DNA from 2 places in the Mesorhizobium sp. B2-4-13 genome. Region 2 is predicted to be linked to the other one. Evidence: predicted binding sites of a transcription regulator. Region 2 holds the regulator's gene; the other holds the start of a gene.
What was found. Region 2 encodes PhoB, which activates phosphate uptake and scavenging genes when phosphate is short. Its sites were predicted from a motif close to TGTCATNNANCTGTCAT; they were not measured.

Region 1 (5,740 bases), on a different contig from region 2:
CGCGGTGATCTCAACAATCCGATCAGGACAAGATTTCTGAACGCTGTGCGCGACCTGCCGTTCTGCGATGCCGGTTCGCACAAGCCGAACGCACCGCCCGAATACGCCAGGCCTTTTCTCAGCATCAGCCAGCACCAGCGCTATCGCTACATCGTCTCGCTCGAGGGCAACGACGTGGCGACCAATCTCAAATGGATCATGAATTCGAAGTCGCTCTGCATGATGCCGCCGCCGACCTATGAGACATGGTTTGCGGAGCGGCAGCTCGAAGCCAACGTCCACTATGTGCCGCTCGCGGCGGATTTCTCGAACCTTGAGGACCACGTCGCCTATTTCGAGCGGAATCCGGCGGAGGCGGAGCGCATCATCGCGGCTGCGAACGCCTATTGCCGGACATTCGACGACGAACAGACCGAGCAGACGATCTCCCTGCTGGTGCTCTACAAATACTTCGTGCTGTCGGGCCAGATCAAACCGGATGCCGAGGTGTGGCGCTACATAACGGGCTAGTTGCGGCGCTCGGTCGAGGCCGCCAGCCGCATTCGGGCGCTATCGGAATGCGTGGCTGGATGGTAGGGCAATCATGCTGCGGGAACCATCCCGACCTTCACTTGTTCAACCGCGTTTATCTTTGATCAAAAGAGTCCATGGCCACCCTCCAACGAACGACGGCAAAGGTCTTCTACTATGCGCGGAACGTCATGCGCGATATCGCGCCCCAGGCGATCTTCCGGCGGCGATTGGCCAGCCGCCTGCAGCAGGCCAGGCTCTCGGACGAGGCCGTGCGCCGGCGACTGAATCACTACAACAAGCTGCAGGACGCTTTTACACCAGGCCCGGATGCTGTGCGCATCGACAAGATACCGTTTGAACCGAGCATGTACTATTACGACCTGAAGGAATTTGCCCGCTATTTCGATCCATCATTGCTCATCGACCTGAAGTTCGGTGATGTCATCGGCGTGCCCAAGCTGCCGACCCTCGTCAAGGACCGGCCGATCCGCGCCGACAACGGCAATGCCGTCGTCATGAAGTTCAACAAATTCCGCCACTTCCACATGCCCCTCGATACCGTCGCCTTCGCCGACAAGCGCCCTGCCGTGGTCTGGCGCGGCGACCTCAACAACCCGATCAGGACACGGTTCCTGGATGTCGCGCGCGACTTGCCGTTCTGCGATGCCGGTTCGCACAAGCGCAGCGCACCGGCTAAGTACAGCAAGCCTTTCCTCAGCATCAGCCAGCACCTGCGCTATCGCTACATCGTCTCGCTGGAGGGCAATGACGTGGCGACCAACCTCAAATGGATCATGAATTCCAACTCGCTCTGTCTGATGCCGCCGCCGACCTACGAAACATGGTTCGGCGAGAGCCAGCTCGAGGCCGGTATCCACTATGCGCCGCTTGACCCGGATTTTGCCGATCTCGGCGAAAAAGTGCGCTATTTTGAAGGGCACCCGGCCGCGGCGGAGCGCATCATCGCCGCAGCCAATGCCTATTGCCGCAAATTCTCCAATGAACGGGACGAGCATGCGATCTCCTTGCTCGTCCTCTACAAATATTTCGTGCTCGGCGGCCAGATCGAACCCGATCCCGAACTCTGGCGGTTTATCGGCGGCTAGCTCTTGCTCTCTGCCTGACGCTGATCAGATATCGCTGCGGTCGAGAACCAGATCGGCTGGGCCGAAGCGATCCTTCGCTGTCAGTTGCTGGTGCCAGTAGGGGTAGAGCAGAGCCGGCCGGCTGACCGCGTCGAGGCGCTGGCGTTCTTCGGTGCCGAGCTTCAGGGCCGCCGCCGCAAGGTTGTCCTTGAGCTGAACGTCATTGCGGGCACCGATCACCAGCGAGGAGACGGCAGGGCGTCCGAGCAGCCAGGCGAGCGCCACCTGCGCCGCCGAGACGCCACGATCCTTGCCGATCTCGACCAGCACATCGACAATCCGCCACAGCCGGTCCTCGTCGCGGATCGGCGGCTCGGACCAGCCGGCAAGCTGGCGAGCGGTCGGGCTGTCGCGGCGGTATTTGCCCGACAGCAGGCCGCCGGCGAGCGGGCTCCAGACCAAAACGCCCAGCCCTTGGTCGACCGAGATCGGCAAGAGCTCGTACTCGGCCTCGCGCGCTTCCAGCGTATAGTGGATCTGCTGGGTGACGAAGCGTTGCTGGTGACGGCTGTCGCTGATGGAAAGCGCCTTCATCACCTGCCAGCCGGAATAGTTGGAGCAGCCGATGTAGCGCACCTTGCCCTGGCTGACCAAACTGTCGAGCGCGGCAACGGTCTCCTCGAGCGGAGTGAGGCCGTCCCATTGGTGGACGAAATAGATGTCGATGACATCGGTCTTCAAGCGCTTCAGGCTGCTCTCGCATTCACGGATCAGATGATGGCGCGACAGGCCCTCGTCGTTCGGGCCCTTGCCGATCCGCATCCGCGCCTTGGACGCGATCAGCACATCGTTCTTGCGCTTGCCGCCGAGAGCTTCGCCTATGATCTCTTCGGAGAGGCCGTTGGAATAGACATTGGCGGTGTCGATGAGGTTGATGCCGGCATCGATGCACATATCGATCATCCGCTTGGCTTCGGCGAGATCGCTGTTGCCGACCGCGGCGAAGGGCCCGGCGCCGCCGAATGTCATGGTGCCAAGCGTCAGTGTCGAAACCTTCAGGCCGGAACGGCCAAGGGTGCGGTATTCCATGTCAGATCCTCACGATTTTGTTGAAGAGGCGTGCCGGCAAGGCAGGCCTGGAAGGCGACCGCGCATTTGTAGGACAATTCGGCCGGCTTGTCGCCATGCGACGACGGTCGATCGATCAGACATCGCGGAATTTGCAACGTCGGCAATTGCGCCTGTGCTGCAATAAAACCGTCACCGCCGGGCTATATTGAAGTCGGCTCAGGTGTTTCCATTCCCGGCCGCCGGCCAGCAATTTGGAGCGCCCAGTGGTAACCGACAGGGCTTGCAAGCGGAGCAGTTGATATGACCGAGCTGAAACAGAATTCCCCTGCCAAGGACTGGCTTGAAGCCGAGCTCGCCGACACGCTCGACGAGGACTATGAGCTCGAAATGTCGGAGCCGGCCCTCTCGATGGAGATCGCCAAGATCTACAAGAACTCGCATCCGCCTTCGATCGATCGCATGCAGTATTTTCGCGACCTGATCAGCCTCCAGTCCGAATTGATCAAGCTGCAATCCTGGGTCGCCTACCACAAGAAGAAACTGGTGGTGATATTCGAGGGCCGCGACTCCGCTGGCAAGGGCGGCGTCATCAAGCGCATCACACAGCGGCTCAATCCGCGTATCTGCCGCGTCGTGGCGCTTCCGGCTCCGACCGAACGCGAGAAGTCGCAATGGTATTTCCAGCGCTATGTCCCGCATTTGCCGGCAGGCGGCGAGATCGTTTTGCTCGACCGCTCCTGGTACAACCGCTCCGGCGTCGAACGGGTAATGGGTTTTGCCAGCCCCGAGCAGGTCGAGGAGTTCTTCCATGACGTGCCGGAGTTCGAGCGCATGCTGGTGCGCTCGGGCATCACCGTGGTCAAATATTGGTTCTCGATCACCGACGAGGAACAGCAAATGCGCTTCCTGATGCGGATCCACGACCCGATGAAACAGTGGAAGCTGTCGCCGATGGACCTGCAGTCGCGGGTGCGCTGGGAACACTACACCAAGGCCAAGGAGGAGACCTTCGCCCGCACCAACATTCCCGAGGCGCCCTGGTTCATCGTCGAGGGTAACGACAAGAAGCGCGCGCGGCTGAACTGCATCGACCATCTGCTCAAGCAGCTGCCGTATGAAGAGGTGCCGCACGAGGAGATCACGCTGCCGGAGCGCGTCTTCAACCCGGAATACGAGCGCCAGGTGCTGCCGCGCGAGCTTTACGTGCCGGAGAAGTATTGAGCGAGAGTTTTGTCTTTCTCCCCGTATAGTGACGGGGAGAAATGGGCTTTCGTCGAGGGTTTCTCCACCTTACGCCCGTTTGATGACGACGTGCGTGGCCAGTGCCGTCGCAACCTGTTCGCTGCACTGGTAGCCAAGATTCAGCATGTCGAGGCCCGCAAAAAGGTTCTCGCCTCTGCCAAGCAGCACCGGCGAGATCGCCACGTGCATGTCGTCGATCAGCTTTTCCTGCAGATACTGCCGGATGGTGGAGATGCCGCCGCCGACCCGCACATCCTTGCCTGACGCGGCGGCTTTGGCCTGTTCGAGAGCCGAATGGATGCCGTCGGTTACGAAATAAAAAGTCGTGCCGCCTTCCATCACGATGGGATCGCGCTTGTAATGCGTCAGCACGAAGGTCGGGACGTGATAGGGCGGATTGTCGCCCCACCAGCCCTTCCAGCTGTCGTCAGGCCACTCGCCCCGGATCGGCCCGAACATGTTGCGGCCGAGGATCCAGGCGCCGACATTCTCGAAGCTGCGCGCCGCAAAGTCTTCGTCAACGCCTGTCTCGCCGCCTTCCTGGCCAAACATCTTGCGGAAGGTGCGGGTGCTGAAAGCCCATTTGTGCAGGGCCGGTCCGCCGACACCGAGCGGATTTTCAAGGCTCTGATCGGGACCGGCGCCATAGCCGTCAAGCGACAGGCTGAAAGCGTTGACGCGAAGTTTGGACATGAGAACTTCCTCCTTGAGAACCAGTTGTCTTTTGCAAGTGGTTTCTTCTAGCAAACTGATTTTGAATTGCAAGTGGTTTTTCGAGCCGGAAAAGGTATTTCCGATTGCCGCCAAGCTACGGCCGCCGCCTCATTGGCCGGTCGGTTGGCGCGCGACGATCTCAAGGGCCTCGCTGTGGCTGATCGTCAGGTCGCGGGCGGCAAGCGCCTCCCGCATGGCTTTCGCCATCGTCTTGGCGTCGCGATAGGCAAGCATGTCCGTTTCCTCGGGTCACGGCGAAGCCTTCGTCAGTGCCCGCAATGCCGACACCTTCGCCCGACGGTGAAACGGGTCAGGAAGCATCCTCAGGAGGCGTTCGCCATACCTCTTGGCCGAGGTGCGGGCTGCCGGCCGCTTCCGGCCATGCTTCCATCATAGCTGCAGCCGCCAGTTTTTGTCAGCGGGTTTTCGATAGAACCGCCGACCAGTTGAAAGAGTGGTGACATCTACTGAAGTGCCTTGCCCGGGAAGTCGGGCTACCCCTTCAGCATCACAGCCACTTCGGGCGCGAAATAGGTCAGGATGCCGTCGCAGCCGGCGCGCTTGAAGGCGAGCAACGACTCCAGCATCGCCTTCTCACCATCGATCCAGCCATTGGAATCAGCCGCCTTGATCATCGAATATTCGCCCGAGACCTGGTAGGCGAAGGTCGGCATCTGGAATTCGTCCTTCAGCCGGCGGATGATGTCGAGATAGGGCAGGCCGGGCTTGACCATCAGCATGTCTGCGCCCTCGGCGAGGTCCTGTTCGGCCTCGCGCACCGCCTCGTCCGAATTGGCGTGGTCGATGTAATAGGTCTTCTTGTCGCCCTTGAGCAGACCGGCGGTGCCGACCGCCTCGCGATAGGGGCCGTAGAAGGCCGACGCGAATTTTGTGGCGTAGGACATGATCGCCACGTCCTGGAAACCGTTGGCGTCGAGCGCGTCGCGGATGGCGCCGATGCGGCCGTCCATCATGTCGGACGGCGCGATGATGTCGGCGCCGGCCGCCGCCTGGATGACGGCCGCCGCGGCGACCTGTTCGACCGTCTCGTCATTGACGATGATGCCGTCGCGCAGGATGCCGTCATGGCCATGGCTGGTGAACGGGTCGAGTGC
Region 2 (5,740 bases):
TGCCGAGCATGCGGGTATCGATCTCGGTCGCCTTCAGGAAACGCGCGACCGCGCCGAGTTCCGACGCACGCGCCGTATCGGCCTGCGAGGTTGAGGTCGTGTCGGTCATGATGTCCTCCCAGCGGCTTGCCGTCTGACGCGGAGCCGGACCAGAGCCCAGAAGTTAGCCGCCAGCGGCGGAAACACAAATCTTGTCGGGAAAACGCCGCGGCTTGGAAGCAATTCCAGGAAAAGTGCGTAAGGGTTTTTGTCCGGAATTGCGAAGACAAGGAAATTGGAACGGCCAGTGTTCAGAACACTGACCGTTCCACGCCGCGGCGTTTCCGACTTTTCAGGCGATCAAGCTCAGTTGCAGGCCGCGACGCTGCCCGCGGCAACGCCCGTGCAGACTTCGTCCTTCTTGATCCAGCCGGCGTCGATGACGAGGTTGAGATTGTCCTTGGTGATGGCCACCGGGGTCAGGAACAGCGACTTGACGGTGTTGCCGCCAGGCGTCGTGAAGTCCTTCACGCCGGCGATGTCGGTCATCTTCTTGCCGTCGGCGAGTTGCGAGGCGATCTCGGCGGCGTTCTTGCCGAGTTCGCGCGCGTCCTTCCACACCGACACGGTCTGGGTGCCGAGCGCGATGCGGTTGAGCGCGGCGTGGTCGCCGTCCTGGCCGGAGACCGGCACGGTGCCGGCGAGCCCCTGCGCCGTCAGCGCCGCGACGACGCCGCCGGCGGTGCCGTCATTGGCGGCGACCACGGCGTCCACCTTGTTGTCGTTGGCGGTGAGGAACTGTTCCATGTTCTTCTGGGCGTTGGCGGGCAGCCAGCCGTCCGTATAGGCTTCGCCGACATTCTTGATCTTGCCGCTGTCTATGGCCGCCTTCAGCACTTCCATCGAGCCCGAGAACAGGAAGTCGGCATTCGGATCGGCGCCGGAGCCCTTGATGAAGACGTAATTGCCCTCAGGCTTCACCTTGAACACTTCGCGGGCCTGCATGCGGCCAACTTCCTTGTTGTCGAAGGTCAGGTAGAAGACGTCCTTGTTCTCGATCAGGCGGTCATAGCCGACGACCGGAATGCCCTCGTCGAGCGCCTTCTGTACCGCCGGGCCGATGGCCGACGCGTCCTGCGCCAGGATGATCAGCGAATTGGCACCCTGCGAAATCAGGCTCTCGACATCGGTCAGCTGCTTGCCGGGATTGGACTGCGCATCGGCGGAAATGTACTTGTCGCCCGCGGCCTCGATCGCCTTCTTCATGGCCGCCTCGTCGGTCTTCCAGCGCTCCTCCTGGAAGTTGGACCACGACACGCCGATGACCTTGTCCTTTGCCTGCGCGACCGACGCCAGCGTCAGCGACATGGCGACACCCGCCAGAATGGCGACTGTGAATCTCTTCATGATATCCTCCCTGCGCCCGCGTGTGGCGCGACCAAACTGGCCCTAAGGCCGGCACAAAGGCCCTAATTTTTTCGAGCCTCGAAAAAACACTGGTCCATCGCCGGAACACTGTCAACATCGATTCTGACGGATTTTGAGGTGCCGGAAGCCTTTTTTCGAGCCCCGCAATAAATAAATGACAGCCCCAGCCGCTTCTGCCAGTATTCGACCCGTTGCCGGAGGTGTTCGAGGGGGCGTCAAGAACCGCGGCGACGGGGAGGGAAATCATGTCGGTCGGAATCCGCCACGACGATCTGCGCCGGCGCAACCGCGCAATGGTGATTGGAGCCGTGCGCCGGGGTGGCCAGCCCTCGCGCACCGAGATCGCCGCCACCACCGCCCTGAGCCACTCGACCATATCGGCGATATCAGCCGACCTGATCGGCGAAGGTATCCTGAGCGAAGGCAAGCCGAACGAGGCCGGCTCACTGAAACGCGGCCGGCCGCAGGTTGGCCTTGGTCTCAACCCCGAGGCCGCGGCGGTCATGACCGTGGTGCTGTCGCTGAATTTCCTCTCCGTCGCCGTCATCGACTACGCCGGCCAGGTGATATCGGAGGAGCAGCGCCGGCTGGACACGCTGACCATGTCCCGCGAGGCGCTGATCGGCGAATGCGTGGCCATCGTCCGCCGCCGCCTCGAAGATCCCGACCTCGACGTCGCCAGCATCGCCCGCATCGCGCTGGCGATCCAGGGTATCACCGACACCGAGGCGCGCGCCATGCTGTGGTCGCCGATCACGCCGCAGACGGACATTGCCTTCGCCGACATACTCGAAGCCGAATTCGGCATCCCCGCCACCATGGAGAACGACTGCAACATGATGGCTGTGGCGCTGCGCTGGCGCGACCCCGAGCGCTACCGCGACGACTTCATCGCCATCCTGCTCTCGCACGGCATCGGCATGGGGCTGGTGCTGAAGGGCGAGCTGTTCACCGGCACCCATTCCTCGGGCGGCGAGTTCGGCCACATGATCCATCGCCCCGGCGGCGCGCTCTGCCGCTGCGGGCGGCGCGGCTGCGTCGAGGCCTATGCCGGCAACTATGCCATCTGGCGTAATGCAGGACAGCTGGGTGAGGACGCCAAACCGGTCGACGTCAGCGACGCCGACATGCGCGCATTGGCGGCTACGGCGCGCGAAAGAGACGGACCGGAGCGCGAGGCCTATCGCAAGGCCGGCGAGGCGCTGGGCTATGGCCTTGGCAGCCTGTTCGCGCTGATCGATCCGGCGCCGGTTGCGATGGTCGGCGTCAGCGCCGCCGCCTTCGATCTGATCGAGCCGGCCTTGCGCGAGGCCATCGCCCAGACCGCCGGCGGCCAGCATTCGAAATCGATTTCCTTCGATACAGAGCCGAACGAATTGCCGCTGATCCGCGAGGGCTGCGCCATGCGCGCGCTCACCTTCGTCGACCAGGAGATTTTCGCGCCGGGCGTGCAGGTGAGATCCGGCAAGAACGTGGCCTGATCTCAATCCTCGCGGATTGCGTAGCCTGCGCCACGGATGGTGCGTATCACATCGGGCATGCGGCCATTGTTGACCGCCTTGCGCAGGCGGCCGACATGCACATCCACGGTGCGCTCGTCGATGTAGATCGTCTCGCCCCAGACATTGTCGAGCAACTGGCTGCGCGAGAACACGCGGCCGGGATGGCGCATCATGAATTCGAGTAGCCGGAACTCGGTCGGTCCGAGCCGGATCTCGCTCTTCTTGCGATAGACCCGGTGCGATTCGCGGTCGAGCACGATGTCGCCGACCTTGAGCACGCTGGACAGCACTTCCGGTTTGGCGCGGCGCAGCAGCGCCTTGACCCGGGCCATGAATTCCGGCGTCGAGAACGGCTTGACCAGATAGTCGTCGGCGCCGGTCGAGAGGCCGCGCACGCGATCGCTCTCCTCGCCGCGCGCCGTCAGCATGATGATCGGCAGTCGCTCCGTCTCGGGCCGCATGCGCAGGCGCCGACAGAGTTCGATGCCGGAAACCGCCGGCACCATCCAGTCGAGCACCAGCAGGTCGGGCACGTTTTCCTGGAGGCGTATCTCGGCTTCGTCGCCGCGTGTCACCACCTCGACCTGGTAACCCTCGGACTCCAGGTTGTAGCGGAGGAGCACGCCCAGCGGCTCCTCGTCCTCCACCACCATGATGCGTGGCGCGATCATCGATCGATCATCCCTGCCGTCAAGCCGCCGGCACCGACATCGCCGTCTCGTCCTGCTTCGGACGGTTGGCGGGCAGTTGCGTGCCGGTCAGCACATAATACGCATTCTCGGCGATGTTGGTCACATGGTCGCCGATGCGTTCGAGATTCTTGGCGCAGAACAAAAGATGCGTACAAGCCGTGATGTTGCGGGGATCCTCCATCATGTAAGTCAGGAGTTCGCGGAAGACCGAAGTGTATTTGACGTCGATGCGTTCGTCGTCATTCCTGAGCTTGGCGAGGGCGGCGGCATCGCCGGCCGCATATTCCTCGACGACGCCCTGCACCTGGATCAGCACCAGCTGCGCCATGGAGTCGATGGAATGCGACAAGTCGCGCGGCGTGGCGGTGAGGCCTACCGAGCCGACGCGCTTGGCGATGTTCTTGGCAAGGTCGCCGATGCGTTCGAGATCGCCCGCCATGCGGATCGAGCCGACGACATGACGCAGATCGTCGGCCATCGGCTGGCGCTTGGCGATCAGGGTGATGGCGCGATCATCGAGTTCGCGCTGGCGCGCGTCCATGATGGCGTCGTCGGAGACGACGCGCTGTGCCAGCGCGTTGTCGGAATTCAGCAGCGCCTTGGTGGCGCCGCCGACCATCGTGCCGGCGAGATCGCCCATGTCGCTGATCAGCTTGCTGATCTGTCCGAGATCCTCGTCGAAGGCTGCGACTGTGTGTTCGGCCATGATCCTGGTCCTCGTATGCGTGAGATCAGCCGAAGCGGCCGGTGATGTAGTCCTGCGTGCGCTTCTCGCGAGGCGACGTGAAGATCTTCTCGGTCTTGTCGAATTCGACCAGCTCGCCCAGATACATGAAAGCCGTCTGCTTCGAGACGCGCGCGGCCTGCTGCATGTTGTGGGTGACGATGACGATCGTGTAGTCGGCCTGCAACTCGTCGATCAATTCCTCGATCTTGGCGGTCGACAATGGGTCGAGCGCCGAGGCCGGTTCGTCGAGCAGGATGACCTCCGGCTTGACCGCCACGGTGCGGGCGATGCAAAGCCGCTGCTGCTGGCCGCCCGACAGGCTGAGGCCGCTGGCATTGAGCTTGTCCTTGACCTCGTTCCACAGCGCGGCGCGTTTCAACGCCTGCTCGACACGGCCGTCCATCTCGGCCTTGCCGATCTTCTCATAGAGCCTGACGCCGAAGGCGATATTCTCATAGATCGACATCGGGAACGGCGTCGGCTTCTGGAACACCATGCCGATCTTGGTGCGCAACAGGTTGAGGTCCTGCGAGCGGTCGAGAACGTTCTGGCCGTCGAGCAGCACCTGACCCTCGGCGGTCTGCTTGGGGTAGAGCTCGTAGATGCGGTTGAAGACGCGCAGCAGCGTCGACTTTCCGCAACCCGACGGTCCGATGAAGGCCGTCACGCTGCGCTCGGGCAGCGACAAGGTGATGTCTTTCAGCGCCTTCGACTGGCCGTAGTAGAAATTGAGGTTCTTGACCTCGATCTTCGCCTTGGCGGCTGCCTCTGTCGCAATCGTCATGTCTGGAGACAACATCTGGCTCATTTGTCCTCTCTGCGTCCGGTCAGGCTGCGCGCAAAGATGCTGAGCGCGAGAACCGTCAATGTGATTATGAGTGCGCCGGTCCACGCCAGTTGCTGCCACTCCTCGTAAGGGCTGAGAGCGAACTGGAAGATGGTCACCGGCAGGCTGGCCATCGGCGCATTGAGATTGCTCGACCAGAACTGGTTGTTGAGCGCTGTGAAGAGTAGCGGCGCCGTCTCGCCGGAAATGCGGGCAATGGCCAGCAATATGCCGGTGACGATGCCGGACATCGCCGCGCGGTAGGCCACCGAACGGATCACCACCCAGCGCGGCGCGCCAATCGCCGTGCCGGCCTCGCGCAAAGCGTTCGGCACAAGGTTGAGCATGTCCTCGGTGGTACGCACCACGACGGGAATGACCAGGATGGCCAGTGCCACGGCACCGGCGATGGCCGAGAAATGCCCCATCGGCCGTACCATCAATTCGTAGACGAACAGGCCGATGATGATTGAGGGCGCCGACAGCAGGATGTCGTTGATAAAGCGCACCACGGTGGTGAGCTTCGAAAAGCGGCCATATTCGGCCATGTAGGTGCCGGCCAGCACGCCGATCGGCGTGCCGACGA

Region 1: the regulator PhoB is predicted to act here: its motif matches at 2,846-2,862, upstream of ppk2 (polyphosphate kinase 2).

The regions. Positions count from the first base shown of each region.
Region 1 is NZ_VFVB01000006.1:153,384-159,123, forward strand. It holds gene FJ936_RS17950 (glycosyl transferase family 90) at 1-510, shown strand, start outside; gene FJ936_RS17955 (glycosyl transferase family 90) at 648-1,619, shown strand; gene FJ936_RS17960 (aldo/keto reductase) at 1,644-2,687, opposite strand; gene ppk2 (polyphosphate kinase 2) at 2,970-3,890, shown strand; gene FJ936_RS17970 (dihydrofolate reductase family protein) at 3,960-4,604, opposite strand; partial or broken gene FJ936_RS17975 (glyoxalase superfamily protein) at 4,749-4,859, opposite strand; gene hemB (porphobilinogen synthase) at 5,120-5,740, opposite strand, start outside.
Region 2 is NZ_VFVB01000007.1:84,908-90,647, reverse strand. It holds gene FJ936_RS19765 (sugar ABC transporter permease) at 1-109, opposite strand, end outside; gene xylF (D-xylose ABC transporter substrate-binding protein) at 346-1,386, opposite strand; gene FJ936_RS19755 (ROK family protein) at 1,653-2,888, shown strand; gene phoB (phosphate regulon transcriptional regulator PhoB) at 2,891-3,580, opposite strand; gene phoU (phosphate signaling complex protein PhoU) at 3,600-4,307, opposite strand; gene pstB (phosphate ABC transporter ATP-binding protein PstB) at 4,333-5,136, opposite strand; gene pstA (phosphate ABC transporter permease PstA) at 5,133-5,740, opposite strand, start outside.